3 regions of the Enterobacter sp. UPMP2061 genome follow, and region 3 is predicted to be linked to each of the others. Evidence: predicted binding sites of a transcription regulator. Region 3 holds the regulator's gene; each other region holds the start of a gene.
What was found. The regulator PhoB, encoded in region 3, activates phosphate uptake and scavenging genes when phosphate is short. The targets are predictions, from matches to a motif close to CTGTCATAAAACTGNCNNAT.

Region 1: the regulator PhoB is predicted to act here: its motif matches at 7,718-7,737, upstream of glpT (glycerol-3-phosphate transporter).
Region 2: the regulator PhoB is predicted to act here: its motif matches at 2,075-2,094, upstream of pstS (phosphate ABC transporter substrate-binding protein PstS).

The regions. Positions count from the first base shown of each region.
Region 1 covers NZ_JBSKJP010000002.1:289,944-300,577, reverse strand. Annotated here, with positions in the region: gene gyrA (DNA topoisomerase (ATP-hydrolyzing) subunit A) at 1-106, opposite strand, end outside; gene ubiG (bifunctional 2-polyprenyl-6-hydroxyphenol methylase/3-demethylubiquinol 3-O-methyltransferase UbiG) at 253-981, shown strand; gene nrdA (class 1a ribonucleoside-diphosphate reductase subunit alpha) at 1,331-3,616, shown strand; gene nrdB (class Ia ribonucleoside-diphosphate reductase subunit beta) at 3,717-4,847, shown strand; gene yfaE (class I ribonucleotide reductase maintenance protein YfaE) at 4,847-5,101, shown strand; gene glpQ (glycerophosphodiester phosphodiesterase) at 5,185-6,246, opposite strand; gene glpT (glycerol-3-phosphate transporter) at 6,258-7,610, opposite strand; gene glpA (anaerobic glycerol-3-phosphate dehydrogenase subunit A) at 7,861-9,489, shown strand; gene glpB (glycerol-3-phosphate dehydrogenase subunit GlpB) at 9,479-10,634, shown strand, end outside.
Region 2 covers NZ_JBSKJP010000005.1:26,504-37,137, reverse strand. Annotated here, with positions in the region: gene pstC (phosphate ABC transporter permease PstC) at 1-817, opposite strand, end outside; gene pstS (phosphate ABC transporter substrate-binding protein PstS) at 946-1,986, opposite strand; gene ACWKXX_RS12180 (fimbrial protein) at 2,233-3,285, opposite strand; gene ACWKXX_RS12175 (fimbria/pilus outer membrane usher protein) at 3,295-5,772, opposite strand; gene ACWKXX_RS12170 (fimbrial chaperone) at 5,811-6,494, opposite strand; gene ACWKXX_RS12165 (fimbrial protein) at 6,590-7,114, opposite strand; gene glmS (glutamine--fructose-6-phosphate transaminase (isomerizing)) at 7,446-9,275, opposite strand; gene glmU (bifunctional UDP-N-acetylglucosamine diphosphorylase/glucosamine-1-phosphate N-acetyltransferase GlmU) at 9,501-10,634, opposite strand, start outside.
Region 3 covers NZ_JBSKJP010000001.1:85,554-96,187, reverse strand. Annotated here, with positions in the region: gene malZ (maltodextrin glucosidase) at 1-617, opposite strand, end outside; gene proY (proline-specific permease ProY) at 781-2,154, opposite strand; gene brnQ (branched-chain amino acid transporter carrier protein BrnQ) at 2,236-3,555, opposite strand; gene phoR (phosphate regulon sensor histidine kinase PhoR) at 3,965-5,260, opposite strand; gene phoB (phosphate response regulator transcription factor PhoB) at 5,282-5,971, opposite strand; gene sbcD (exonuclease subunit SbcD) at 6,159-7,364, shown strand; gene sbcC (exonuclease subunit SbcC) at 7,361-10,492, shown strand; gene mak (fructokinase) at 10,576-10,634, opposite strand, start outside.

The sequences.
Region 1 (10,634 bases), on a different contig from region 3:
CCGGCAGCGCACGGCCAACAATGACCGACATCGCATAGTCCAGATAGGAGCTTTTCAGCTCTTCCTCGATGTTAACCGGTGTAATTTCTCTCGCAAGGTCGCTCATCTAACCGCTATCCCTCTACTGTATCCCGGATTCAAAGGTCGCAAATTATAACACAGCCGCGGTGATACAGGTAAACCTATACGCTTTATTCACAGGGATTGCCTGATATACTCATTTGTCTTGCTAAATAAGGAGTAAAAGCGCCCATGAATGCCGAAAAATCCCCGGTGGCTCACAACGTTGACCACGAAGAGATTGCCAAATTTGAAGCGGTGGCGTCCCGCTGGTGGGATCTCGAAGGTGAGTTCAAACCTCTGCATCGTATTAACCCGCTGCGTCTGGGCTATATCGCGGAGCGTTCCGGCGGTCTGTTCGGTAAGAAAGTGCTCGACGTCGGCTGCGGCGGCGGCATCCTGGCGGAAAGTATGGCGCGTGAAGGGGCCACCGTCACCGGTCTGGACATGGGCTTCGAACCTCTACAGGTTGCGCGTCTTCATGCGCTGGAGTCCGGCGTACAGGTAGAATATGTCCAGGAAACCGTGGAAGAGCACGCGGCAAAACATGCGCACCAGTATGACGTGGTGACCTGCATGGAGATGCTGGAGCACGTTCCCGATCCGCAGTCGGTGGTCAGCGCCTGTGCAAAACTGGTGAAACCGGGTGGACAGGTCTTCTTCTCGACCATCAACCGCAACGGCAAAGCCTGGCTGATGGCCGTGGTAGGCGCGGAATACGTGCTGCGCATGGTGCCGAAAGGGACGCACGACGTGAAGAAGTTCATCAAGCCTGCAGAACTGCTGGGCTGGGTTGACCAGACATGGCTTAAGGAGCAGCACATGACGGGCCTGCACTACAATCCGCTGACGGATAAATTCAAACTTGCTCCAGGTGTGGATGTTAACTATATGTTGCACACAACCGCCAAAAACGACTAACGTCATCCGTTATTCTTATAATGATTGCGCGACATCATGTTGCGCAATTCTGACCTCCCGTTGAAGAAATCAGCACTCGATCAAATTTTGAATTTTTTTTCTTAATTATTGACATCTCTTCCAGGCCTTACGGCACGAGGACTTAGCCTTTTTTACCCTTTCACAACCTCAATTTAACGTCAAAATCAACCCTTGTGCTGAAAAGATTCGATACTAGAATACTCACCATATAGCGTTCTTCTTATCGCAAAACCCCTATATGTAGTATTTATCCACAGAGTTAGTCACAAGACGGTTCTGTGGATAAGCGGGGGATATTTTTTTATTTCACGGACAGGTAAAAACCCACATGAATCAGAGTCTGCTGGTGACAAAGCGCGACGGTACCACCGAGCGTATCAATCTGGACAAAATCCATCGAGTTCTCGACTGGGCAGCAGAAGGACTGAACAACGTATCTATCTCCCAGGTTGAACTGCGTTCTCACATTCAGTTCTACGACGGCATCAAAACGTCTGATATCCACGAAACCATTATCAAAGCCGCGGCAGATCTGATCTCCCGCGACGCACCGGATTATCAGTACCTCGCTGCGCGTCTGGCGATTTTCCACCTGCGTAAAAAAGCCTACGGCCAGTTCGAGCCGCCGAAGCTTTACGATCACGTAGTTAAAATGGTCGAGCTGGGCAAATACGACACGCATCTGCTGGAAGACTATACGGAAGAAGAGTTCGAGCAGATGAACGGGTTTATCGATCACTGGCGCGACATGAACTTCTCCTACGCGGCGGTGAAGCAGCTCGAAGGCAAATACCTGGTTCAGAACCGTGTGACGGGCGAAATCTACGAGAGCGCCCAGTTCCTCTATATTCTGGTGGCCGCCTGCCTGTTCTCTAATTACCCGCGTGAAACCCGTCTGGACTACGTGAAGCGTTTCTACGATGCGGTCTCTACGTTCAAGATTTCTCTGCCTACGCCAATCATGTCTGGCGTGCGTACCCCTACCCGTCAGTTCAGCTCCTGCGTACTGATCGAGTGTGGTGACAGCCTGGATTCCATCAACGCGACCTCCAGCGCCATCGTGAAATACGTCTCCCAGCGTGCCGGTATCGGCATCAACGCCGGCCGTATCCGTGCGCTGGGCAGCCCGATCCGCGGCGGTGAAGCGTTCCACACCGGCTGTATTCCGTTCTACAAGCACTTCCAGACGGCAGTAAAATCCTGCTCTCAGGGCGGCGTGCGTGGTGGTGCAGCGACCCTGTTCTACCCGATGTGGCACCTGGAAGTGGAAAGTCTGCTGGTTCTGAAGAACAACCGCGGCGTGGAAGGCAACCGCGTGCGCCACATGGACTACGGCGTGCAGATCAACAAGCTGATGTACACCCGTCTGCTGAAAGGGGAAGACATCACCCTGTTCAGCCCGTCCGACGTCCCGGGTCTGTACGACGCCTTCTTCGCCGATCAGGACGAGTTCGAGCGTCTGTACACCAAATATGAAAAAGACGACAGCATCCGCAAGCAGCGCGTGAAAGCGGTCGATCTGTTCTCCCTGATGATGCAGGAACGTGCTTCTACCGGCCGTATCTACATCCAGAACGTTGACCACTGCAACACCCACAGCCCGTTTGACCCGGTGGTTGCGCCAGTGCGCCAGTCCAACCTGTGCCTGGAGATCGCCCTGCCGACTAAACCGCTGGAAGACGTGAACGACGAAAACGGTGAAATCGCGCTCTGTACGCTGTCCGCGTTCAACCTGGGTGCGATTAAGAGCCTGGACGAGCTGGAAGAGCTGGCGGTGCTGGCGGTTCGTGCGCTCGACGCCCTGCTGGATTACCAGGATTACCCAATCCCGGCGGCAAAACGCGGCGCAATGGGCCGTCGCACTTTAGGTATCGGCGTGATCAACTTCGCCTACTGGCTGGCGAAAAACGGCAAGCGTTACTCCGACGGCAGCGCCAACAATCTGACGCACCAGACGTTCGAAGCGATCCAGTACTACCTGATGAAAGCCTCTAACGAGCTGGCGAAAGAGCAAGGCGCGTGCCCGTGGTTCAACGAAACCACCTACGCGAAAGGCATTCTGCCGATCGACACCTACAAAAAAGACCTGGATGCGATCGTCAGCGAGCCGCTGCACCTCGACTGGGAAGGCCTGCGCGAGTCCATTAAGACTCACGGCCTGCGTAACTCCACGCTCTCTGCCCTGATGCCGTCCGAGACCTCTTCGCAGATCTCCAACGCCACCAACGGTATTGAGCCACCGCGCGGCCACGTCAGCATCAAAGCGTCGAAAGACGGCGTGCTGCGTCAGGTGGTGCCGGATTACGAAACGCTGGGTGACAACTACGAGCTGCTGTGGGAAATGCCAAACAACGACGGCTATCTGCAACTGGTGGGTATCATGCAGAAGTTTATCGACCAGTCGATCTCTGCCAATACCAACTACGACCCAACGCGCTTCCCGTCTGGCAAGGTTCCGATGCAGCAACTGCTGAAAGACCTGCTCACCGCCTATAAATTTGGCGTGAAAACGCTGTACTATCACAACACCCGTGATGGTGCGGAAGACGCCCAGGACGACCTGGTGCCGTCAATTCAGGACGATGGCTGCGAAAGCGGCGCATGTAAGATCTAAGCACTTCGCCGGGTGGCGCTACGCTTACCCGGCCTACGGTTTTGTAGGCCCGGCAAACGCAGTGCCGCCGGGCAATAAAATCTCAACAGGACTCACCGCAATGGCATATACCACCTTTTCACAGACGAAAAACGACCAGCTCAAAGAGCCGATGTTCTTCGGCCAGCCGGTCAACGTGGCACGCTACGATCAGCAAAAATATGACATCTTCGAAAAGCTGATTGAAAAGCAACTCTCCTTCTTCTGGCGTCCGGAAGAAGTTGACGTTTCCCGCGACCGTATCGATTTCCAGGCGCTGCCGGAACACGAAAAGCACATCTTCCTCAGCAACCTGAAGTACCAGACGCTGCTGGACTCCATTCAGGGCCGTAGTCCGAACGTGGCGCTGCTGCCGCTGATCTCGATTCCTGAGCTGGAAACCTGGGTGGAAACCTGGGCGTTCTCCGAGACGATCCACTCCCGCTCTTACACCCACATCATCCGCAACATCGTGAACGATCCGGCGGTGGTGTTTGACGATATCGTCACCAACGAGCAGATCCAGAAGCGCGCGGAAGGCATTGCGCACTACTACGATGAGCTGATCGAGATGACCAGCTACTGGCATCTGCTGGGCGAAGGCACGCATAACGTGAACGGCAAAACCATTACCGTAAACCTGCGGGCCCTGAAAAAGCAGCTGTACCTGTGCCTGATGAGCGTTAACGCGCTGGAAGCGATCCGCTTCTACGTGAGCTTCGCCTGCTCCTTCGCCTTTGCCGAGCGCAAGCTGATGGAAGGCAACGCCAAAATCATCCGCCTGATCGCCCGTGACGAAGCCCTGCATCTGACCGGGACTCAGCACATGCTGAACCTGCTGCGCAGCGGCGCGGACGACCCGGAAATGGCTGCGATTGCCGAAGAGTGCAAGCAGGAATGCTACGATCTGTTCGTGCTGGCCGCCCAGCAGGAGAAAGAGTGGGCAGACTACCTGTTCCGCGACGGCTCCATGATTGGCCTGAACAAAGACATTCTGTGCCAGTACGTGGAGTACATCACTAACATCCGCATGCAGGCTGTGGGTCTCGATCTGCCATTCCAGACGCGCTCTAACCCGATTCCGTGGATCAACACCTGGCTGGTGTCCGATAACGTGCAGGTTGCGCCGCAGGAAGTGGAAGTGAGTTCTTATCTGGTCGGTCAGATTGATTCTGAAGTCAACACCGACGACCTGAGCGATTTCCAGCTCTGATGAGCCGCGTAACGCTGAGCCTTTCTGGTACAGAGGTGTTGTGCCAGGAAGAGCACCCTTCTCTGCTGGTGGCGCTTGAAGCGCATCAGGTAGAAGTAGAGTACCAGTGTCGTGAAGGCTACTGCGGCTCCTGCCGCTGCCGTCTGGTCGCAGGCCAGGTAGACTGGCTGACCGAACCGCTGGCCTTTATCAGTGAAGGGGAGATTTTGCCCTGCTGCTGCCGGGCAAAAGGCGATATTGAGATCGAGATGTAATTATGTCGGGTGGCGCTTCGCTGACCCGACCTACAAAACCGCAGTTCGTAGGCCGGGTAAGGCGCAGCCGCCACCCGGCAATTTCAGCGTTTATCCTTCAAAAAGCTCACCGCTTTATCCGGGAAATCCGTAAACACCCCGTCCACATCCGCCTGGTTATACAGTACGTCGTAAAGCTGATTCACGTCCGTCGCATACTCCGGCAGCTGGTCTGCGCGTACGGTATACGGATGCACCTGCATCTTGCTCGCATGCGCCTCTTTCACCATCGCCGTCAGCTTCACGTGACCCGGCGTTGAGCCTTCCGCCACCAGCATGTGGTAATCCGGCCCGATGCCGTCGGCGTACTGCGCAATCTGCTTCATCGCGCCCGGCTTAAACATCCAGTCGTAGGTGTAGTTCACCCACTTCCCGTCCGGCTGTTTTTCCTGGGTTTCATTCCAGTCGGTATACGCAATCAGCTGCACCAGATTGAGATCCATCCCCATTTTCGGCTCCAGCTCGGTTTTGATGCGCTTCAGTTCCGCGGCGTCGAAACATTGCAGGAAAACCTTATCCTGCTTGCTGGTGTAGCCGTACTTTTTCAGTACCTCCAGCGTCTTCGCGGCAATGTCCTTCCCTTCCTGATGGTGGAACCACGGCGCTTTGATTTCCGGGTAGATACCGATATTTTTTCCTGTCGAGTGGTTCAGCCCCTGAACAAACTCGATCTCCTCTTCGAAGGTGTGAATACGGAAGTCAGACTTGCCCATCGGGAAACGTCCCGGATAGACCTGTACCTTCTTACCGTTTTCAATCTCGAAGCCCTCGGTAAACTTCAGCGAGCGGATCTCCGCCAGCGTGAAGTCGATGGCGTAGTAGCGACCATCTTTACGGGCGCGATCCGGGAAACGCTCCGCCACGTCCGTCACGCGGTCAAGATAGTGGTCATGCAGAACGACCAGCTGGTCGTCCTTCGTCATCACCAGATCCTGCTCCAGATAATCCGCGCCCTGGGCATAGGCCATCGCTTTTGCCGGCAGCGTATGCTCCGGCAGATAACCGCTGGCGCCACGGTGGGCGATCACGATCTTATCCGCCGCCAGCGCGGAGCCTGTCATCAGGCCCGCCAGCAGCAGGCCTGTCGCTAACTGAGTTAATTTCATCGCAATGCTCCTTATTGACGACGCGCCAGCACTTCGGCGTGGTGACGTTTTTCACCAATCATCACAACAACCAGCAGCAGAACAGCCAGCACGCTGCCGCCAATCATCACCATAAAGCCGCCGTCCCAGCCGAAGAAGTCGACGGTATAACCGACGATGGCACTTGCCGCCACTGAACCGCCGAGGTAGCCAAACAGACCGGTAAAGCCTGCCGCCGTGCCTGCCGCTTTCTTCGGCGCCAGCTCCAGCGCATGCAGGCCAATCAGCATAACCGGACCATAAATCAGGAAGCCGATGACGATCATACAGGCCATATCCACGCCCGGATTACCCGGCGGGTTAAGCCAGTAAACGACCGTCGCGATGGTGACCAGCGTCATAAAGAACACGCCCGTCGCCCCACGGTTGCCCTTAAACACTTTGTCCGACATCCAGCCGCAGATCAGCGTGCCGGGAATGCCCGCGTATTCATACAGGAAATAGGCCCAGGAGGATTTATCCAGCGCGAAGTGCTTCACCTCTTTCAGGTAGGTTGGCGACCAGTCGAGGATGCCGTAGCGCAGCAGGTAGACAAATACGTTCGCCACCGCGATGTACCACAGCAGCTTATTTGGCAGCACATACTTCATGAAGATCTGCTTTGCCGTCAGCTCTTCTTCGTGCTTCTCGCTGTAATCATCCGGGTAGTCGTTTTTGTACTCTTCGATCGGCGGCAGGCCGCAGGACTGCGGCGTGTCGCGCATCAGGGCAAAGGCGATGATCGCCACCAGAATGGCACCAAAGGCTGGCATATAGAGCGCGGCATGCCAGTCGTTGAACCAGGCCATCCCCAGCAGGAACAGCAGCGGCGGAAGCCCGCCGCCGACGTTATGCGCGCAGTTCCAGACCGATACAATGCCGCCACGCTCTTTCTGTGACCACCAGTGAACCATGGTGCGTCCGCATGGCGGCCACCCCATCCCCTGGAACCAGCCGCAGAGGAACAGCAGCACGAACATGATGGCAATGCTGGAGGTCGCCCACGGCACAAAGCCCATGAACAGCATCACCGCTGCCGCGAGGATCAGACCAGCGGGCAGGAACACGCGCGGATTCGAACGATCCGACACCGACCCCATAATGAACTTCGAAAAACCGTACGCGATGGAGATCCCCGACAGCGCAAATCCCAGATCGCCGCGAGAGAAGCCCTGTTCCACCAGGTACGGCATGGCGAGCGCAAAGTTTTTACGTACCAGATAGTACGCCGCATACCCGAAGAAGATCCCGAGGAAGATTTGCCAACGCAGACGGCGGTAGAGAGGATCAATCTCTGCCTCTGGCAGTCGCGCCCGATGTGGCGCAGGTTTAAAGATACTGAGCATAACAGCCTCCGTGGCCTTTCAAAAAATGACCGGGCATCTCGCGCCCGGCTACAGAGGCGGCGATGTTAAGAAATCACGGTGAATGTTACTGTGAATCAACGCACAGATTGTTACAGAAATATGACAGAATGCGCAAAAAAGCGCATGAAATCATGTTTCACTTTCGAATTTCGCGCGTTTATGTTCGAAATCAAACAAACCACACGATTAATGTGGCTAAATGCTAAAAAACGAACATAGAGGAAAGGCAATGACAATTCACGATCCACGCTTCAGCGATGTGATTATCATTGGCGGTGGCGCGACGGGTGCCGGCATCGCACGCGACTGCGCCCTGCGGGGATTGAGCGTCACGCTTCTGGAACGCCACGATATCGCCACCGGCGCGACGGGACGTAATCACGGTCTGTTGCACAGCGGCGCCCGCTATGCGGTCACTGACGCTGAGTCAGCACGCGAGTGTATCGCTGAAAACCAGATCCTCAGGCGCATCGCCCGCCACTGCGTTGAACCGACCAACGGTCTTTTTATCACCCTTCCAGAAGATGACCTCGGCTTTCAGCAAACCTTTATCACCGCCTGCACGGCGGCAGGCATTCAGGCCGAGGCGATCGATCCTGCGCAGGCGCGCCGTCTTGAACCCTCGGTAAACCCGGCGTTACTGGGCGCGGTAAAAGTACCGGACGGAACCGTTGATCCTTTCCGCCTGACCGCCGCCAATATGCTCGACGCGCGGGAACACGGCGCCCAGATCCTGACCGGGCATCACGTCACCGGGCTTATTCGTGAAGGTAATAGCGTGCGCGGGGTGCGCGTGTTTGATGTGCAGTACAACGAACACCGCGAGCTGTATGCCGCCGTCGTGGTCAACGCGGCGGGGATCTGGGGCCAGCGCATCGCGGAATACGCGGACCTGTCGGTGCGCATGTTCCCGGCGAAAGGCTCGCTGCTGATCCTCGACCACCGCATCAATAACCATGTCATCAACCGCTGCCGTAAACCGTCTGACGCCGATATCCTCGTGCCGGGGGACACCATTTCGTTAATCGGCACGACCTCAATGCATGTGGACTACAGCGAAATTGATTACAACCGCGTCACCGCTGAAGAGGTGGATATCCTGCTGCGCGAAGGGGAAAAGCTGGCCCCGGTGATGGCGCAGACGCGTATTCTGCGTGCCTACGCGGGCGTGCGTCCCCTTGTCGCCAGCGATAACGATCCGAGCGGGCGTAACGTCAGCCGCGGCATCGTGCTGCTCGATCACGCCGAACGTGACGGCATGGACGGGTTTATCACCATTACCGGCGGCAAGCTGATGACCTACCGGCTGATGGCCCAGTGGGCCACCGATGCCGTCTGCCGTAAGCTCGGCAACACCGCACCGTGCGTGACGGCGGAACAGGCTCTGCCCGGCTCGCAGCAATCGACAGAAAAAACGCTGCACAAAATCATTTCACTCCCTGCCCCGCTTCGCGGTTCAGCGATTTACCGCCACGGCGACCGCACCCCAACCTGGCTCGGTGAAGGGCGACTCAGCCGCAGCCTGGTGTGCGAATGCGAAGCCGTGACCGCAGGCGAGGTGCAGTATGCCGTGGAAAACCTGACGGTGAACAACCTGCTCGATTTACGCCGCCGCACGCGCGTCGGGATGGGCACCTGTCAGGGGGAGCTGTGCGCATGCCGTGCCGCCGGGCTGCTGCAACGTTTTCACGCCACCACGTCAACCCAGTCGCTTGCCCAGCTCAGCGATTTTTTAAACGAGCGCTGGAAAGGCATTCAGCCCGTCGCCTGGGGCGATGCCCTGCGCGAAAGCGAGTTTACCCGCTGGGTCTATCAGGGGCTTTGCGGTCTGGAGAAGGAGCACAACCATGAAATTTGATACCGTGATTGTGGGTGGGGGACTGGCGGGCCTGCTGTGCGGCCTCAAACTGACGCAGCGGGGTCTGCGCTGCGCCATTGTCACTCGCGGTCAGAGTGCCCTGCACTTCTCTTCCGGCTCGCTGGATTTACTGGGCGCGCTATCGTTCGCCGATCTGCCGCCTGAACATCCCTACCGCCTGACGGGCGCAGAGAATATGGCCCGCTTTGCCTGCGAAACCGAACACCTGCTCACCACCTGCGGCGCACGCATGCAGGGTGACGCCGAGCAAAATCATCAGCGCGTCACGCCGCTCGGCACCCTGCGCGCCGCCTGGCTTAGCCCGGAAGAGGTGCCTGTCGCCCCCATCGCTGCCGAGCGCGTGCGGGTGGTGGGGATCAGCGGCTTCCTCGATTTCCAGCCGCATCTGGCCGCCGCGTCTCTCAGACAGCAGGATGTTCAGGTGGATACGGCGGAGATTGATCTCCCCGAACTCGACGTGCTGCGCGAAAACCCCAGCGAGTTTCGTGCGGTGAACATTGCCCGCCTGCTGGATAATGAAAGTTACTGGCCGCAGCTGTACGCGGCGCTTCAACCGCTCGGCGAGACCTGCGACGCCCTGTTTATGCCCGCCTGTTTTGGCTTAACGGACAACCGGCTCTGGCGCTGGCTCTCGGCGCGCCTGCCCTGTACGCTCGGTTTACTGCCGACGCTCCCCCCTTCCGTGCCCGGCATTCGTCTGCACACCCAGCTTCAGCGTCAGTTTGTTGCCCAGGGTGGCGTCTGGATGGCAGGCGACGAGGTGAAAAAAATCACCCTGGCTGAGGGCGCGGTAAGCGAAATCTGGACCCGCAACCACGGCGACATCCCGCTTCGCGCACGCTTTACGGTGCTGGCAAGCGGCAGTTTCTTCAGCAACGGTCTGCTGAGCAGCCGGGATGGCGTGCGTGAGGCGATCCTCGGTCTGGACGTCCGGCAAAGCGCTTCCCGCGCGGACTGGTATCAAAGCGATTTCTTCACCCCGCAGCCCTGGCAGCAGTTCGGCGTGATCGTCGACAGCCAACTGCGCCCGCGGCTGGGCGGGGAACCGGTTGAAAATCTTTACGCCATCGGCTCGGTTCTGGGCGGGTACGATCCCGTGGCGCAGGGCTGCGGTGGCGGCGTCT
Region 2 (10,634 bases), on a different contig from region 3:
TCGCCAGCGCAGAGGTAATACTGTTCCCCGGCATATAAAGCGAGGCGCTGTCGAGCTGGTAGGTGTTGCCGATGATAAAGGTGACCGCCATGGTTTCACCCAGCGCGCGGCCTAAGCCCAGCATAATGCCGCCAATCACCCCGTTTTTGGTGAACGGAAGGACGATGCGCCAGATAACTTCCCAGGTGGTGCAGCCGATACCGTAGGCGGACTCTTTCATCATCACCGGGGTTTGTTCGAAGACATCGCGCATGACCGCCGCAATGTACGGAATAATCATGATGGCGAGGATCACACCTGCCGCCAGAATGCCGATACCGAATGCCGGGCCGGAGAACAGCGCCCCCACAAACGGAATGGCAGAGAGAACGTTACCGACCGGCTCCTGGAAGTACGTCGCAAACAGCGGCGCGAAGATAAACAGGCCCCACATGCCGTAAACGATACTTGGGATGGCCGCCAGCAGTTCAATGGCGATACCCAGCGGACGTCGCAGCCAGCCTGGCGCCAGTTCCGTCAGGAACAGGGCAATACCAAAGCTCACCGGAACCGCAATCAGCAGGGCGATAAAAGAGGTCACCAGCGTGCCGTAAATCGGCACCAGCGCACCGTAAATATCGTTCGGCGCATCCCACTCTTTGGTCCACAGGAAGGCGAAACCAAATTTTTGAATGCTCGGCCAGGAGGAGAAAATCAGGGACACGATAATGCCGCCCAGCAGCAATAGCACAATCAGCGCAGCCAGTTTCACCAGCGCGCTGAAAATCATGTCACCTTTTTTACCCGGAGGGTTAAATGCAGGCTTGGTTGCAGCCATAAATTACTCTTCTGTTTGAGACGTTTTTACGAATATGCCCGGCGGCGCTGACGCTTACCGGGCCTACAGAGTAAACCGTAGGGCGGGTAAGCGCAGCGCCACCCGCCATCTTCGTTAAATATATCCTGTTAATACAGCGCTTTACCGCTGCTGTCTTTCACGTTGGTTTTCCATGCAGCACGGATCTGCTCAACCACGCTGTCTGGCAGGCTGGCGTAATCCAGATCGTTAGCCTGTTTGCCGCCATTTTTATATGCCCAGTCGAAGAACTTCAGCACTTCAGCACCCTGCTCAGGCTTCTTCTGCTCTTTGTGGACCAGAATGAAGGTGGTAGACGTGATAGGCCATGCATCGTCGCCTTTCTGGTTGGTCAGGTCCTGCGCGAAGGATTTGCTCCAGTCAGCGCCTTTCGCGGCGTTGGCGAAGTTCTCTTCGGTCGGGCTAACCGGTTTGCCGTCGGCAGAAACCAGTTTGGTGTAAGCCAGGTTGTTCTGCTTAGCGTAAGCGTATTCTACGTAGCCGATAGAGCCAGGCAGACGCTGTACAAAGGCTGCGATACCGTCGTTGCCTTTACCGCCCAGACCGGTTGGCCAGTTAACGGTAGAGCCGGAACCGACTTTAGATTTCCACTCTTCGTTCACTTTCGCCAGGTAGCTGGTGAACACGAAAGAGGTACCAGAGCCGTCAGCACGACGAACCACCGCGATATTCTGCGAAGGCAGCTTAACGCCCGGGTTCAGCTTAGTGATGGCTTCGTCATCCCATTTTTTGATTTTGCCCAGGTAGATGTCACCCAGGGTTTTGCCGTCCAGCACCAGCTCGCCTGATTTCAGGCCAGGGATGTTAACAGCCAGCACAACGCCGCCGATCACGGTCGGGAACTGGAACAGGCCTTCCTGATTCAGTTTCTCATCAGACAGCGGAGCGTCGGATGCGCCGAAATCAACGGTATTCGCGGTAATTTGTTTTACGCCACCGGAGGAGCCGATACCCTGATAGTTGACCTTGTTGCCGGTCTCTTTCTGGTAGGTATCCGCCCATTTGGCATACACCGGCGCAGGGAAGGTTGCACCAGCGCCAGTCAGGCTTGCTGCTGCAAAGGCAGAGAAAGCGCTCATTGATAAGGTCGCGGCGACAACAGTTGCGACAGTGGTACGCATAACTTTCATAATGTCTCCTGCAAGGATTTCGTAAATCATTGTTTAAGTGGCTACGATGAGCAAAATAGGACAAACAGGTGACAGATAAATGTACGAAATATGACAGTTTTATGACAAAGCCAGCGATGGATGTAACCACATGAAAAATAAAGCCATTAATTCACAGCATGGTCATATTTTTGTCATCTTTTTTGCAATGAATCAGTTTTAGCGTAGCTGATATGACAACGGCTGTCATAAACAGCCGTTGTCATTTTAATGAGCGATTTCAATCGTCAGAGTTGCCGTTGCATTGAACTGGCCTGGTTTGGGCCTCGCTCCTGTCGCGCTGGCAGGCGCGCTTGAAAATGTCAGCGTGCCCAGCGTATCCCCCATGATGTCGGGAATTTTAGTCGTTTCCGCTTCAAGGGCACCGCCATTCGTATTCACTTCCCGATTATATTTATCGTAGACTTTAATTCCTACGTCTTCGTTGTCCGTCGCAATCATCGAATTATCAGAAGCCACGGCTGAGGCATGCAGGGTTGCGTCGAGCTTGTCGTAGAACATCATATTGGTGCATTTGATGTTCACGGTACGAGTGATTTTGCGATCGGTCAGCGCTTTCCCTTTCGTCGACGAAAACTCTGACGCCAGGATTTTATTGAAATCAAAAACAATGGCCTGCCCCTCGTCAATCTCACAAGATTGAGGAACCGTCACTGTTCCCTGAACAATCACATCAGAAATAATCTCATTCGAAACAGTACGCGGGTCGATCGTGGCATAGATATTCGCCACCAGCGTCGCCGGGATCGTCATCACCCCGGTAAAGGCTTTTTTAACGTACAAATAGACCTGCCCCGAGCCGCCACTATAAAACGTGGTGGCGGAACTCACGCCGTTATGACATTGATAGGGAGTACCGGTTTTATTCGGCAGATGATCAAAAGGCACGGCCGTATAACCGACACCAAGTATGTAAACAAGCAGGCCGATATCAACGTTTTCATTCAGGTTAAAATAGGCGACATTGTTCCTGCTTCCCGCGGGCACCAGCGCCGGATTAACGACGCTGGTTATGTAGGTGTGATCGTAACTCTGATTCGACCCGGTCAGACAGTAGCAGGTACCTTTAAACGAGGTGTTGTTATTATTCACATTAATAAGCGTTGTCGTCCCGGCTATATTGTCCGTAATGGAAAACTGCTCTGTAAAATTGAGGTAGTTATGATATTTGCCATTGTCTGGCACACAATAACCGGTTGGGGCCGCATGCGCATAAAAGACGCAGGTCAGTAAGGCTAAAAGCCAGTATTGCAGTTTCATTTTAATCCTTTATCGACACGTGACGGGCATCTGCACCAGTCCAGCGTCAGGCTGTTGTTGAAGCGTGTATTCCGCCCGACAGGTTGCGCCGTCGTTTAGCGTCAACGTGAATTGCCCCTTTTCCGGCAGGCCTGAGAGATAGAGTTCGCCCTCTTCTCCGACAATGCCCGTAACGCTTCCGGTGTCCAGCGTTGCCGATCCCGTTGCCCCAAAAGGCGCAGGTTTGCCATTGCTGAGATGAACGCTGAAAAGGATGCGGTAGCCGATATGCGTAACGAATTCCGCTTTTACTACCGCTCCACGGGTGGGAACCAGATTCTGGACGCTTTTTTCCAGTTCAACATTGCCAGAGGCAAAGTCGCTGTCGCCAATTGCGATACGATTTTCATCATAGGGTGACAGCTGCGTTTTTACGGTGTAGCCGCGCCAGTCCGTCGCGACACCGCTGCTGTTTTCCACCGCCAGGCCCGCCGCTCCTGGAGCTTTCACCAGCGCGACGGTTTCTCCCATTTCCTGTGAGAAGGTGACACCTTCTGAATGCAGTAGAATGCCGCCGCTGACGCCATAATTGAGACTTCGGGTTTCGTTGCTCCAGGCATAGTTACCTTTCATGGAGCCATAAGCCGCGTCCCATTCCAGTCCCGCATTCCCCCCCGTACTGCCGCCACTTTCATCAACGGATTGCTGTATGTTCCAGTTCAAGTTGTTGTTCTGAAGCAGCCTTCCGTTCAGGCCTACCTGATGGGAGACGCTGTTTTTATTGTTGCCAGTAACGTTATAGTTGGCGTAGGTGTTCGGTAACCACTGGGAGAGCGGAAGCGAGAGTGACAGCATGAAAACGTGTTCGTTTTCGCCATCCTTTTCCCAGTCCCCATCGTGATGATTCGCAGTATCGGTATAGTTCCATGACGCATTCCACGTCATCTGTTTCCAGCTGTTGCTGTAACCAATCTGGATCAGCCGTTCAACGTTATCCGTTCGCCAGTACTGTTCACGGCTCAGCGTCAGGTAAATATTTCCATACCCCTGCGCAAAAGGTTGTGTCCACGTTCCCTCCAGACGGCTTCTGCGGTTACCCGTTTGCCAGAACGTCTCGCTATCGCTCCTGCGGGAAGCCCACTCATCCAGGGTATAAAATCCTTCCGTTGAATAGCGATAGCCTACTATTCGCAGGCTGGTATTACTTACATCGAACGTCTTGGAATAGAGAAAACGCCAGGATTGCCCCTGCTCCGTATCATCGACAAAACGAGACGCCGCATGGGTGACATCCATCGATATCGCCCCGATCTCGCCGAGATCCTGACCAATACCAGCCGCTATGGCAGTGTAATTCTCAGCTAACTGTGTGCCGCCATACAGCGTCATTCCCCCTTGCATGCCGCGTAAAAGCTGAGCCTGCAATAAATCAGGTGAATAGCGATCGCTGTTGTTCAGTTCGCCAATGCTGATATCAAAGTCCGTCTGGCCTTCCCGTCGCAATATCGCCAGGGAAGCATAAGGCTGCGTAAAATGCTGCTCACTACCGTCTTCTTCTTTGATCGTAACGTCGAGATCGCCCCCACTGCTGGTGGTGTTGAGATCGGTCAGGGCAAACGGCCCCTGAGGAACAGCAGATTGATAGATAATGTAGCCATTCTGACGAATGGTGACGACGGCATTACTTTTAGCAATGCCCCGGACGACGGGTGCGAAGCCGTTCAGACTATCCGGCAGCATGTCATTATCGGTGTACAGGCGCACGCCGCGCACCTGGCTGCTATCGAATAGATCATTTGCCGTCCAGGTATCCCCCATCATTATCTGGCTTCGCAGGCTGGCAATATCACGTTGTAAATACGTACTCGCAGAATGATAACTGCCGTTGCTGTTTACCGCATTGAGGGTGCTGTAGTTGCGAAGTCGCCAGCTGCCAAGGTTAATACCGCTACGCATGTTCAGATAATACAGATCGTCACTGTCATAGTCTGATTTCAACGTCTGGGTGGTTGAAAAATCATAATTCACCATCAGGGCATTAATACCCTGATCCCAGCGTGAAGGCGGAATGGCGTCACGCGCTGAAGAATCCATATAAATCTGCGGGATAGAGACCCGTAACGCGAGCTTTTCGTCATCCAGAACCCATGTAGCTCCCGCCAGCGGGGGAATGGGCTCGCAGCGGCTGGTGTTAATCGTAGCCAGTGCTTTTATGGCATCCACTTTTATGCCAAACGTAGCCAGCGTATTTTTTAAGTCGCGGAAACAGGGCTGGAGTGCGCTCTCGTTGTTTGTTCGAAAAAAATGGATTTCACGGCGCTCAAAAAAGCGCTCGTTGATATAAATATCAACCTGATAATCCCCTTCAGGGAGATTATCAGGCCGGCTAAACTGACTGATATCAATGTCGACCGGATGTTCAAGTTCTAACAATCGTGAGTTAAAGGTTTCACCAGCAGCGTGCCCGGAATACGTGCCGCTGACCCACAGCGACACCAGGGATAACATAAAATAGATGCGCTTCAACGTTAACCATCTCGCCTGAGTCAAAGGGGGTGTTTGATGGCGTCGCTTATCGCGCCATAATCATTGATGCTATGCCAGATGAGTGTCTTACTCGCGACACCAGCGGGTAAGGGAATGTTGAGCGTCTCAAAGGGCTTAATCATCGCCAAATCCAGCGGTTTGCCGTCTACAGCAACATCAATAACGTTGATATGGATAGCCGTAGGATTATTAACCACCAGGGTATTGCCTTGTTTGCGCCAGATGACTTTTAGGCTGGCGGTTTCAGGCTTTTCAGTAATGCTGGCAGGGCGCCAGAATAACTTAATGCGTGTTTTAATCGCGATTTCCAGCTTGCTGTTCTGTTTGTCCGGCGTTGGAGGGATATTCTTAACATTCAGCCAAAAGACAGATTCCCGCTCGGTGGGTAAATCGCCTTTTGTTTTAATAATGCGCAATACGCGCTCCTGTTTTGGCTCCAGCCTTGAAACAGGAGGAATAACGGTAAACGGTGGTTTCGTTTTCTCTGTGGCTAAAAAAGGATCAATCCATGCCTGAATCAGATAGGGTAAGGAAGTATCATTATTAATTACAGAAATAGTGGTATCTGTTTTATTGCTGGGGAAAATAACCCGCGTACCACCGATAATAATCCCCCCCCAGGAGGGAGAGGCACACACGACTAAAAAGAGAATAATAAAAATGTCGATAAAACGCCTGCGCATATCATATCCTGTGACAGGCCTGCGAGGTTTCGCTGTCCATTAGACGTAAAGAAACCTGCCTTGCCAGGCCTGATTATATTTCGGAAAGCTAGAGGTTAATTACTGTAAGTGATAGTAAATTCAGAATCCGCATTTGCCACACCAGGCGTTACGGTTGCGGAGGTAGCAATATAGCGAGCCATGAACGGCAGTGTCGCCTTGCCATCAGCGTCGATATCTGCACTGACTGACTGGTTGTAGAGCTTCAGCAAGGTGTTGTCAGCACGGTTGTAGATGGCAACGGCAACCCCTGTAGCTCCGCCAGCGTTCAGTTTAAGGTAACCGTCTCCATCTTCTGTACCATCAAAGCGAGCGGTGGCTTTTTTATATGTATCAGGGCAATTTTCAAGATCGATCTGGAAAGCCTGTACGGAAGCCGTCGAGCCTGCACCAGAAAAGGCGGATTTATTGACTTTACCAAGGTCAACGGTTTGAGTTTGTGTTGGCGCAGTAACCTCACAGGTGCTGTCAATAATTTCGCCTGTAAAGTGTACAGTACCATTGCCGTTCCCCGCGTGCGCCTGCCAACCTAAAATCAAAGATGAGCAAACTAATGCGCTTTTAAAAAGTTTTCCATTCATTATGACATTATCCTGAAGTTATGAATAATCATGTTTCATTATTAAAACAAATATTGCCGAACCATCCCGGCCAGGAAATAGTAAACTGAAAAATGAAAATAACAAGGAGAAATAATATTGTATTAATTATTACTGATGGAATAAGAGAATAAACATAAGCGTTTTATTACTTAATATAATTTTATATCACACAGAAAAGTCGACACACTGTAATTAGTTTTTATTTAATAAGAAGTGGGAAACTTTATTTTTCAGAAAATATTTATGTTTTGATATAAAAATAACCCCGTAATCATAAATTAACGGGGTTATTCCTAAGTGATATATAATATTATTCTACGGTAACAGACTTCGCCAGATTTCGCGGCTGATCAACGTCGGTGCCTTTGATCAGCGCGACGTGATAAGCCAGCAGTTGCAGCGGAACGGTATAGAAGATCGGCGCAATCACCTCTTCCACATGCGGCATCTCGATGATGTGCATGTTGTCGCTGCTGGCGAAACCGGCATCTTTATCCGCAAAGACGTACAGAACACCACCACGGGCGCGCACTTCTTCGATGTTAGATTTCAGTTTTTCCAGCAGTTCGTTGTTCGGTGCCACCACGATAACCGGCATATCCGCGTCGATCAGCGCCAGCGGGCCATGTTTCAGTTCACCTGCCGCGTAAGCTTCAGCGTGAATGTAAGAGATCTCTTTCAGCTTCAGTGCGCCTTCCAGCGCAATCGGATACTGATCGCCACGCCCCAGGAACAGGGAGTGATGTTTGTCAGAGAAATCTTCCGCCAGCGCCTCAATGCGTTTGTCCTGAGACAGCATCTGCTCGATACGGCTCGGCAGCGCCTGAAGGCCATGCACAATGTCGTGTTCAACGGAGGCATCCAGACCTTTCAGACGCGCCAGTTTCGCCACCAGCATCAGCAGAACGGTTAACTGAGTGGTAAACGCCTTGGTGGAAGCCACGCCAATTTCAGTACCGGCTTTGGTCATCAGCGCCAGATCGGATTCACGTACCAGCGAAGAGCCCGGCACGTTACAGATGGCCAGCGAGCCCAGGTAACCCAACTCTTTAGACAGACGCAGCGCCGCCAGGGTATCAGCCGTTTCGCCAGACTGAGAAAGGGTGATCATCAGGCTGTTACGACGCACCGCAGATTTGCGGTAGCGGAACTCAGACGCGATTTCCACATCACACGGCACGCCCGCCAGGGATTCAAACCAGTAGCGCGAGACCATACCGGAGTTATAAGAGGTACCGCAGGCCACGATCTGAATGTGCTCGACTTTGCCCAGCAGTTCGTTGGCATTGGCGCCCAGCTCACTCAGATCCACTTCGCCGTGGCTGATGCGCCCGGTCAGGGTGTTTTTAATGGCGTTTGGCTGTTCGTAGATCTCTTTCTGCATGTAGTGACGGTAAGCACCTTTGTCGCCCGCGTCGTATTGCAGGTTTGATTCGATCTCCTGACGCTTAACCTGCTCGCCTTTCGTGTCGAATACGGTCACGCTGCGACGTGTCACCTCGGCAATGTCTCCCTCTTCCAGGAAGATAAAGCGACGGGTAACTGGCAGCAGCGCCAGCTGGTCGGAAGCGATAAAGTTTTCACCCATGCCCAGACCAATCACCATCGGACTACCGGAACGCGCGGCCAGCAGCGTGGACGGGTCGCGGGAATCCATGATCACCGTACCGTAAGCACCACGCAGCTGAGGGATAGCGCGCAGCACCGCATCACGCAGTGTACCGCCCTTTGCCAGCTCCCAGTGCACCAGGTGAGCAATCACTTCGGTGTCGGTTTCAGAGACGAAGGTATAGCCGCGCGCTTTCAGTTCTTCACGCAGCGGTTCGTGGTTTTCGATAATGCCGTTATGCACCACCACAATGTGTTCAGACACATGCGGGTGTGCGTTGCCTTCAGATGGCTCACCGTGGGTCGCCCAGCGGGTATGTGCAATACCGGTGCCACCGTGCAGCGGATGTTCTTCCGCAGCCTGGGCCAGCATCTGCACTTTACCGAGACGACGCAGACGGGTCATATGACCTTCTGCATCGACCACAGCCAGACCGGCTGAGTCGTAACCACGGTATTCCAGACGACGTAAACCTTCGAGAAGGATTTCAGCAATATCACGCTGCGCAACTGCGCCAACAATTCCACACATAGTTAGATTTCCTGATTATGGCGTTATGCCATGCGTTGTCGCTGACCTGTATTTGCCCTTTCCGGGCGCCCCGAGCCTTGTAGAGAGTGGGGTTATTTTTATGGGTACTGCTTGTGGGGGGAGATATATATTTATCTCCTCTCCCAGGTTTGCCTGATGTCGGCTACGCCTTATCAGGCCTACTCAATCGTAGGGCGGGTAAGCATAGCGCCACCCGCCTTGTTGTTACTTCTTCTTCACCGGGCGTTTCCAGCCCTGCTTGCTGACCTGCGGCACACGGCTTAACACCAGCTCGTTCTCGGCCACATCGCGCGTAACGGTTGTCCCGGCGGCAATGGTCACGCCTTTGCCCACGGTAACGGGCGCCACCAGCTGGGTATCGGAGCCTACAAACACATCATCACCGATGATGGTTTTAAACTTATTGGCACCGTCATAGTTACAGGTGATGGTTCCAGCACCGATGTTTACGTTGTCGCCAATTTCCGCATCGCCCAGATAGGTCAGATGACCGGCTTTCGAGCCCTTACCCAGACGCGCTTTTTTCATTTCCACAAAGTTACCTACGTGAGCGCCTTCCAGCAGCTCAGCGCCCGGGCGCAGACGCGCAAACGGGCCGATGGTACATGCCGCCTCAAGATGGGCATCTTCCACCACGCTGTACGGGCTGATTTCGCAGTCGTCACCGATCACGCTGTTTTTAATCACGCAGCCAGTGCCGATTTTGACGCGGTTGCCCAGCGTGACGTTACCTTCCAGGATAACGTTAGTATCTATTTCAACGTCGCGCCCGTGGGTCAGCGTGCCACGCAGATCGAAACGCGCCGGATCGCGCAGCATAACGCCCGCGAGCAACAGCTTTTCTGCCTGCTCGGACTGGTAAATACGCTCCAGGCGAGAAAGCTGGAGACGGTTGTTTACCCCGTCCGTTTCGCTGATGCGAGCCGGGTGAACGGCGGCAATCTCACGCCCTTCCTGGTACGCCATCGCAATGATGTCGGTGATGTAGTATTCACCCTGCGCGTTGTTATTGTTGAGTCTGGACAGCCAGCGCTTCATATCCGCACCGTTCGCAATCAGGATGCCGGTGTTGATCTCCTGAATCTGGCGCTGTTCGTCAGTGGCATCTTTATGCTCAACAATCCCGGTTACCTTGCCGTTTTCACGCGTAATGCGGCCATAGCCGGTTGGATCGTCCAGCACGACGGTCAACAAACCGATGCCGCCCTGCGGTTTGGCTTCACGTAGGCGAGTGAGGGTTTCAACGGAGATCAGCGGGACGTCGCCGTAGAGCATCAGGATATCTTCATCATCAGAGAAGAAGGGTGCAGCCTGCTGCATCGCATGGCCTGTACCCAA
Region 3 (10,634 bases):
GGCGCTTTAAACACCGGGTTCAGGTACAGCGCCGTGACGCCGAGCTTTTTCAGGTACGGCAGTTTTTCGCTGATACCGTCGAGATCGCCGCCGTAAAAGGTCGATCCCCCCGCCTGGGCGGTCAGCGGCTCGTCCCATTTTTTCAGAATGATGTCGTGACCGACCGCATGATGGTAATAAACCTTGTCCTGATCGGCGGTGCGCTTTTCGCTGCGCGCAAAGCGGTCCGGGAAAATCTGGTAAAAGACCTGATCGTTAACCCACTGCGGGCCGTTATCCGGGTGATCCACGGCAAACTGCTCCAGCCGGGCCGGAGGAAAACGGCTGAAGCCCTGCGGGGTAAACCACAGCTGCCGGTTGTTCCACAGCAGCTTGAAGCCGTAGCGGCGACGCGGCTGCCCGCTGCGCAAATCGATATTTGCCCGCCACGCCGTGACGCCCGGCTGCGGCTGGCTGCGCACTTTGTGCATTTTCAGCGACGTTTCTTCGTTATCCACTTCGGCGCGCAGGGTCACACGTTCAGGCTGATTGTCCCCTGCCAGCCAGAGCGTAATCACAAGGTTGTCTTTGTTTTGCTTAACAAATGGGGCAACCGGAAGGTGCCAGGCGTTTAACATCACGAATCCCCTTTGATGAAATTGACGTCACCTTGCCACAGGGTGATTAAAGATAGCTCATCGTGTTCGGGATTATTGGGGGAGGAGAACGGAGGAGGAGATTTTTTCCAGGGCAAAAGGGAGTGTAGGCCGGGTAAGCGCAGCGCCACCCGGCATTTTTACCTTACTGTGCTTCCGCCAGCTGACGATCGCGGCGACATTTAAACATCCAGCCCACCAGCAGCAGGACGATCCACGCGAAGCCCACGTACAGAGAAATACGGGTATCCGGGTGATAACCAATCAGGCCAATGATGAAGACCAGGAAGATGAGACCGACAATGGTCGTTGGCACGCCGCCCGGCACTTTAAACTTCAGCGCTTTGGCCTCTTCTGGCGACAGGCGGCGACGGAACGCAATCTGCGACAGCAGGATCATGATCCACACCCACACCGTCGCAAAGGTCGCCAGTGACGCAATCACCAGGAAGACGTTCTCCGGCATGATGTAATTCAGGTAAACCGAGAACAGCAGCGCCACGGTCATGACCAGCACCGTTACCCACGGGGTGCCGCGACGCGACGTTTTGGCAAACACCTTCGGCGCACTGCCCTGCTCCGCCATGCCGTGCAGCATACGACCCACGCCGAACACGTCACTGTTGATGGCCGACAGCGAGGCAGTCAGCACCACAAAGTTGAGAATGCTGGCGGCAAACGCAATGCCCATATGCTGGAAAGTCAGGACAAATGGGCTGCCGTTGGTGCCCACCTGGTTCCACGGGTAGATGGACATAATCACAAACAACGTGCCCACGTAAAACACCAGGATACGCATCGGCACCGAGTTGATGGCGCGCGGAATGGACTTCTCCGGATCTTTCGCTTCCCCGGCGGTGATGCCGATAATCTCAATACCGCCATAGGCGAACATGACCATCTGAAGCGACATGACCATCCCGAGCCAGCCGTTGCTGAAGAAGCCGCCGTTGCTCCACAGGTTATGGATGCCGGTTGGCTGCCCACCGTTGCCGATACCCCAGATGATGATGCCGAAACCAGCGAGGATCATGATGATAATGGTCGCGACCTTGAAGAAGGAGAACCAGAACTCCAGCTCGCCAAACACCTTCACGCTCATCAGGTTGACGGCGCAGATGATCAGCACCACGCTCAGTACCCAGATCCAGTGCGGCACGGCGGGGAACCAGACCCCCATATAGATGCCAAACGCCGTCACATCGGCAATGGCGACAATCAGAATTTCGAAGCAGTAGGTCCAGCCGGTGATAAACCCGGCCAGCGGGCCTAAGTTTTCTTGTGCGTAGCGGGAGAAGGAACTGGCAGAGGGGTTGTGAACCGACATCTCCCCCAGCGCACGCATGATGATATAGGCCGCCACGCCGCCGATGATGTAGGCCAGCAGAACGCTTGGACCGGCCATTTTGATGGCATCTGCCGAGCCATAAAAAAGACCGGTGCCGATAGCCGAGCCCAGCGCCATAAAGCGGATGTGGCGGGTGCTCAATCCACGTTTAAGTTTGTTAGTGCTTTCCATTAAAATCTTGCCATTCAACACGAAAAAAACAAAAAACCACGGGGCCTTAAGCCCCGTGGTTAAACAATTTGTTGCCGTTGATTAATGGGCGTTGGATGTCACCTGACGCCCTGCCGCACGGTCCCAGATAATCGCCAGAACCAGCGCTACAACGGAAGGCATCAGCCAGGCCAGGCCCTGCTCGGACAGCGGCAGACGCTGTGTCCAGGCTGGCAGGATTTCTGCAAATGCTGATGCTTTGATCCCGTCAAGGATACCAAAAATCAGGCTGATAAACATGGCCGGCGCAATAATTCGCGTCGAGTTATGCCACCACGGGCGGGTGAAGCTCAGCACCACCAGCACGATACATGGCGGATAGATCGCCGTCAGCACCGGAATTGACACCTGAATCAGGTGGCTCAGACCGAGGTTTGACACCGCCATGGAGAAGATGCCGAGGATAAACACCAGCGTGCGGTAAGAGAGCGGCAGATACTGGGCGAAGAACTCCGCGCAGGCGCAGGTCAGACCCACCGCCGTCACCAGACAGGCCAGGAAAATCAGCGCCGCCAGCAGCATGCTGCCTGCACCACCAAAGGTATGCTGCACGTAAGCATGCAGGATCGCCGCGCCGTTTGCGTTCTGATCGACCAGCGTTGCGCTATCTGAGCCCAGACGGAACAGCGCCAGATACAGCAGCGTCAGGCCGACACCGGCCATCAGGCCAGCCCAGATGGTGTAGCGAGTCAGCAGACGCGCTTCGGTCACCCCGCGGGAACGCGCGGCGTTAACGATAACGATACCAAACACCATCGCACCGAGCGTATCCATTGTCAGATAGCCGTTCACGAAACCGTTTGAGAACGCCGCGTTCTGATAAGCGTCCATCGCGGAGCTGATGGGCCCCGCAGGCCAGACGATAGCCGCAACCGCCAGCACGATCAGCGCCACAATTTTCAGCGGTGCCAGGAAGTTACCCACGGTATCCAGCAGTTTGCCCGGATAGAGAGAAACCAGAATCACGATGGCGAAGTAAATGAGGCTGTAAATAAACAGCGGCATCGCGCCGTCACCGGTCAGCGGAGCGATACCCACTTCAAAGGAGACGGTCGCCGTACGCGGGGTCGCGAACAGCGGGCCAACGGCCAGATAGCAGACGGTTGCCAGCAGAACGCCAGCCACTTTGCCAATCGGGGTGCTGAGGCTGTCCACACCGCCACCGACTTTCGCCAGCGCGATAACGGTCAGTACCGGCAGGCCCACGGCAGTAAGCAGGAAGCCAAACGCAGCCGTCCAGACGTGTTCACCCGCCTGTAAGCCAACCATTGGAGGAAAAATGATGTTACCTGCGCCAACGAACAGCGCAAATGTCATAAAGCCCAGCGCGATAATGTCACGCGATTTCAAGTGATGGGTCATAAAACCTTACTGCCTGTGGATGTGGTGTTGAATACGTTGAGATTTTCGCCATCCCTGACGGGACGATACAGCGGAAAATTTGCTCAATTTCAGCGGGATATGCTCCCGTCCTGGCGTGGCGAAGAATAGTTTTTCGATTTACCACGCAAATACAGTCGGTCTGACAGTATATGGGGGGCAATTTAAACGCTTATAACGTTTAAAGGCAAGAAGGGATCGTAAAACCAGAACAATATGCCAGCATGAAAATGCAGACCAACATAATATGCCATGTATAAGAAAAACTCATGGCTAATCATGCGAACAAAAAAGCACCAGCCGTATAATATTCATCCGCGTTTCGCTTGACTGCAAAGCAAACGGGCCAGCAATCGCTGGCCCGTGGAAAGGTAGCCTGACACATCTGCCGTCAGGCGCTTTTTTTGGCAATTAATCGTTCCGGAATCACGAAGCTAAAGCGCGTGCCCTTACCCAGGGTGCTTTCGATATTGAGCCGGCTTTCGTGGTGGCTGACGGCATGCTTCACAATTGCCAGTCCCAGTCCGCTCCCGCCGGTCTGCCGCGAGCGCGCCTTATCCACCCGGTAGAATCGTTCGGTGAGACGCGGGAGGTGCTCGGGCCCAATCCCCGGCCCGTTGTCCTCGACGCTAAACTCAGCGCCCGCCGGGGTATGCTGCCAGCGCACCGCGATATGCGTCCCTTTCGGGGTATGATTCACGGCGTTATAGACCAGGTTTGAGATAGCGCTTCGCAGCTCATCTTCACTGCCGAGCACTTTCAGCGTGTTATCAACGTCAAAACTCAGGGTGTGCTGATTATGACTCAGCGTTTGGGCTTCGCGCTCCACCACCCGCAACATCATCGGTACATCAATGATGTCGTTTAGCGCCAGCGACGGGGCAGCCTCAATCTTTGAAAGCGTCAGCAGCTGTTTGACCAGCCCTTCCATGCGGAACGTCTGCTCCCGCATGGTATGCAGCGCTTTCTCACGCGGCGGCCCCTCAAGCGTTTGCTCCTGCATCATCTCCAGGTAGCCCTGAAGCACCGTCAACGGCGTACGCAGCTCGTGGCTGACGTTGGCAAAGAAGTTACGTCTCGCGCCCTCAAGCTGGTGCATCTGGGTGACGTCCCGCGCCACCATCAGCCACTGCCGATCGCTGTAGGGCATCACGCGGATTTCCAGATGGCGACCGTTATTGAGCTTCAGATTATGCGGGCGCGAAAAATCCCGCTTTTTCAGATACAGCGTGAACTCGGGATAACGCAGAAGGTTCAGGATGTTCTGACCATTATCATCCGGCCAGCGCAGGCCCAGCAGCTGTTGCGCGAGGCCATTACACCAGAAGATTGTCCCTTCTTCTGTCGTCAGGATCACCGCGTCCGGCAGCGACTCCGCACCGCTACGAAAGCGTTTGATCAGGCTTCCCAGCTCACGACGGCGCTTTTTGTTACGCATCTGCATCTGGTGCAGACCGTAGAGTAGCGGTTCCCAGCTCCCGCTTCCCGGCGGGGGTGTCATACTTCTGTCGACCCACAGCCACCAGGAGAGACGCAGTAAATTCCAGAAATGCCAGACGAGCAATCCCGTCACGGCCACCAGTAAAAACCACGGCAGATAGCCAAAGATAGCCCCCAGAATGAGGGCCGGAATACAGCATAAGATCAGTTCAAAGACGAGCCTTTTCCATGACAGACGTTCCAGCACGCGTCACACTCCTGTCATTGTTCAGAAACGGGTCGAGAAACGATAACCCGTGCCGCGGACCGTCTGTACCATGCGATCGTGGCCGCTCAGTTCCAGTGCTTTACGCAGGCGGCGAATATGGACGTCAACCGTTCGGTCTTCGACATAGACGTTAGTTCCCCAGACGTTATTCAGCAACTGTTCGCGGCTGTAAACGCGCTCCGGGTGGGTCATAAAGAAGTGCAGGAGCTTAAATTCGGTCGGTCCCATATCGAGGGGATTTTCACCGGTCATGACCCGGTGTGAGGTAGGATCCAGGCTCAGCCCCTGCATCTCAATCACCTCTTCCACCGCCATCGGTGAAATACGGCGCATCACGGCTTTAATACGCGCCACCAGCTCTTTCGGGGAGAACGGTTTAGTGATGTAATCGTCCGCGCCGGTTTCCAGACCGCGCACGCGATCCTCTTCCTCGCCGCGCGCCGTCAGCATTACCACCGGGATATCGCGGGTCATCGCCTCGCGTTTGATATGCTTGATAAACTGCAATCCGGAACCGCCAGGCAGCATCCAGTCCAGCAGGATCAGATCGGGCCAGGGTTCATTCAGCTGGTTCACCGCGCTGTCATAATCTTCCGCTTCAACCGGCTGGAAGCCATTTTGTTCAAGCACGAAGCACACCATTTCACGGATCGGAGCTTCATCTTCTACGACCAGAATACGTCTCGCCATACTTTGCCCTGTCTTATCGTATTTAAGTTACAAGTCTGTAATGCGGCGTCATTATGCGTCAGATTTATGACAGATTTATGAAAAACATTACCACTATAAATAGCAAACTGTTGTTTTATTACAGCGGTTATTTTCCGTTCCCCGAACGTTTATAATCCTGCTTTCTTATTATTGCCACGGATCTTTTATGCGCATACTTCACACCTCAGACTGGCACCTGGGTCAAAATTTTTACAGCAAAAGCCGCGCCGCGGAACATGAAGCGTTCCTGAACTGGCTGCTGGAGACGGCTCAGGCTCACGAGGTGGACGCGATTATTGTGGCGGGCGACATTTTTGATACCGGATCGCCGCCGAGCTATGCGCGTGAGCTGTACAACCGTTTTGTGGTCAACCTCCAGCAAACCGGTTGTCACCTGGTGATTGTCGCCGGAAACCATGACTCGGTGGCGACGCTGAATGAATCCCGCGATATTCTGGCGTTCCTCAATACCACCGTGGTGGCCAGCGCCGGACACGCGCCGCAGATCCTGAAAAAACGCGACGGCACGCCGGGCGCAGTGCTGTGCCCAATTCCGTTTTTACGCCCGCGCGATATCGTGCAAAGCCAGGCAGGTCTGTCCGGCAGCGAAAAACAGCAGCATCTGTTGCAGGCCATCACCCGCTATTATCACCAGCAACATACGGAAGCCTGCGCCCTGCGCGGCGATCAGGCCATTCCGATCATTGCCACCGGACACCTCACCACCGTCGGAGCCAGTAAGAGTGATGCGGTGCGCGAGATCTATATCGGTACGCTGGACGCGTTTCCGGCGCAAAACTTCCCCCCCGCCGACTACATTGCCCTCGGGCATATTCACCGGGCGCAGATCATCGGCGGCTGCGAGCATATCCGCTACTGCGGCTCGCCCATTTCGCTCAGTTTTGACGAAACGGGCAAAGCCAAATCCGTGCATCTGGTGAGCTTCACCGGAGGCAAACTCAGCGCCGTTGAGACGCTTGAGGTGCCGGTCACCCAGCCGCTGGCGGTGCTGAAAGGCGATCTGGCCGCCATTACCGCTCAGCTTGAGCAGTGGCGCGGCGCAGCGCTTAATCCCCCCGTCTGGCTCGATATCGAAATCACCACCGACGACTACCTGTACGATATGCAGCGTAAAATACAGACGCTGACGGAAGACCTTCCCGTGGAGGTGCTGCTGGTACGCCGCAGCCGCGAGCAGCGCGAGAAAATACTGCTCAACGCCCAGCGTGAAACGCTTAGCGAACTTCGGCTTGAAGAGGTGTTCGCGCGGCGGCTTGCGCATGAAGAGGTGGACGAGGCCAGACGCACCAGGCTTAACGAGCTGTTTGCCCAGACCCTGCATTCCCTCCATGACGAGGACGAAAACGCATGAAAATTCTGAGCCTGCGTCTGAAAAATCTGAATTCGCTAAAGGGTGAGTGGAAAATTGATTTCACCGCGGAGCCGTTCGCCAGCAACGGGCTGTTTGCCATCACCGGCGCAACCGGCGCGGGTAAAACCACGCTGCTGGATGCCATCTGCCTGGCGCTTTACCACGAAACGCCGCGTCTTAATAAGGTCTCTCAGGCGCAAAACGACCTGATGACGCGCGATACCGCCGAATGCCTGGCGGAAGTAGAATTTGAGGTCAAAGGCGTTGCTTATCGCGCTTTCTGGAGCCAGAACCGCGCCCGCAACCAGCCGGACGGGAACTTACAGGCACCGCGCGTTGAGCTGGCCCGCTGCGAAGACGGCAAAATTCTGGCCGACAAAGTCACGGATAAGCTGGAACAAACCGCCGCGCTTACCGGGCTGGACTATGGTCGCTTTACCCGCTCGATGTTGCTCTCTCAGGGGCAGTTTGCCGCCTTCCTGAATGCTAAACCGAGCGATCGCGCAGAGCTGTTGGAAGAACTGACCGGCACGGAAATTTACGGCCAGATTTCCGCCATGGTTTTTGAAAAACACAAAGCGGCACGTAACGCGCTGGAGATGTGCGAAGCGCAGGCCGCAGGGGTTGTGCTGCTGAGCGAGGAACAGCAGCAGCACTTGCAGCAAAGTTTGCAGGCACTTACTGACGAAGAAAAAGTCCTGCTGGCACAGCAGCAAAGCCAACAGAAAGATTTTCAGTGGCTTACGCGTAACGACGAACTGATACGTGAGCAGCAGCGTGCAGCCGCTTCGCAGCAGCAGGCGCAACAGGCTCTGACGGACGCCGCGCCCCAACTGGCGAAGCTCAAGCTGGCGCAGCCCGCCGCCCAGCTACGTCCGCTATGGGAGTATCAGCAGGAGCAGACCACCCGCCTGGCGCAGACAACAGAGCGAATTGTTGAAGTAAATACTCGCTTACTCGACAGAGCGGTGCAGCGCTCGCGTATTCGCAACGGTGCGCTGCGCAACCGTGAACAGTTGCAGACAGAGCACAAGGTACTGACGCAGTGGCTGACCGAACACGATCGTTTCCGTCAGTGGGGGCAGGAAATTGCCGGCTGGCGGGCGCATTTTACGCAACTGGGTCGCGATAAAAATCAGCTTGTTGCCCAGTCAGCGCGCATGGCTGAGCTTCGTCAGAAGCTGGCTGAGATGCCTGAAAGTAGGTTGACGCTGACGGCTGAGGATCTCGCGACGGCAATGGAGCAACAGGCACAGTCGCGGGCGCTCCGCCAGCGTCTGACAGCGCTTCACGCTCGCTATCAGCCGCTGCAAAAACGACTGCGCCAGAATGCGGAAAGCGTGCAGAAAGCGCAGGCTGAGCAGGCTAAGTTCAATGAAACGCTGATCCTGCGGCGTCAGCAGTTCAAAGAGAAAAATCAGCACTATGCCGACCTGAAAGCGCTCTGTGAGCGTGAGGCGACAATCAAGGATCTTGAGAACTATCGTGCACAGCTCGAAGCGGGTAAGCCTTGCCCGCTCTGCGGTTCACGCGAACACCCGGCAGTTGTGCAGTATCAGGCGCTTGAACTGACTGACAATCAGCGCCGCCGCGACGCGCTGGAGAAAGAGGTTGCCGCGCTAAAAGAGGAAGGATTGCTGGTGCTCGGGCAGGTGAATGCGCTGACCCAACAGATCCAGCGCGAGACAGAGGAAGCACAGGCTCTCTCTGAGGAAGAGCAAGCACTTACTAAGGAGTGGCTGGAGGTCTGCGCCTCCCTGAACATAGCGCTGAATATTCAGGATGATATAGCCCCCTGGATGAGCGAACAGGAACAGTATGAACGCCAGCTGTATCAGCTCAGCCAGCGTCTGACGCTGCAAAACCAGCTCAATGAACAGGAAGGTCAGGCGCGCCAGTACCAGCAGCAGCTGACGGCGACGCGTCAGGCGCTGGCAGCCTCGTTACAATCGCTGTCGCTTAGCGTGCCCGATGAAGGGGCTGAAAGCGCCTGGCTGAGCGCGCGCGAAAGCGAATATACCCTGTGGCAGGAAAAACAGGCCCAGCACGGTACGATTCAGGAAGGTATTAACGCCCTGATGCCCATTCTGGAAACGCTGCCGGTTACCAATGATGCAGAAGCCGACGCGGTTATCCCTGAGAACTGGCGCGGCATCCACGACGAATGCGTGTCGCTGCAAAGTCAGCTCACCACCCTACAGCAACAGGAGACGCTTGAGCGTGAACGGCTCCAGCAATCACAGGCTCAGTTCAACGCCGCGCTGACCGCGAGCTGCTTTGCCGATCGGGACGCATTTCTCTCCGCCCTGCTGGATGAAACGTCGATCCACCAGCTTGAACAACAAAAGCAGACGCTGGAAAACCAGCTCCAGCAGGCCACGGCGCTTTCGATGCAGGCAAGCCAGCAGCTTCAGGCGCATCAGGCACAGCGCCCCGAGGGGCTGGAAACCGATGCCGCAACGCTTCAGGCGCAGTTACACCAGCTGGCGCAACAGCTTCGGGACAACACCACGCATCAGGGGGAGATCCGCCAGCAGCTCAAACAGGACGCCGATAACCGTCTGCACCAGCAGGCGCTTATGCAGCAGATTGAGGAGGCGGCGCGTCAGGCCGACGACTGGGGCTATCTCAACGCGCTGATAGGCTCCAGCACCGGCGATAAATTCCGTAAATTCGCCCAGGGGCTGACGCTGGATAATCTGGTGTGGCTTGCCAACCAGCAGCTCAACCGTCTGCATGGCCGCTATCTGCTTCAGCGTAAAGCCAGCGACGCGCTGGAGCTGGAAGTGGTCGATACCTGGCAGGCCGATGCGGTACGCGATACCCGTACCCTTTCCGGCGGGGAGAGTTTCCTGGTCAGTCTGGCGCTGGCTTTAGCGCTTTCCGATCTGGTCAGTCACAAAACGCGCATTGACTCGCTGTTCCTGGATGAAGGATTCGGCACGCTCGACAGCGAAACGCTGGACACCGCGCTGGACGCGCTCGACGCGCTGAACGCCACCGGGAAAACCATTGGCGTGATCAGCCACGTAGAGGCAATGAAAGAGCGCATTCCGGTGCAGATCAAAGTGAAGAAGATCAACGGGCTGGGATATAGCAGGCTGGACAGGGAGTTTGCGGTGCAGTAAATGGGGGGATGATGCGCTCTGGTGCCCTCACCCTGGCCCTCTCCCACGGGGAGAGGGCACAAACATCAAAAACGGTTTTGCGTTTATTCCGGCCAGAGCCACGCCGCGCCGCGCACTCCGCTGGAATCTCCGTGGACGGCTT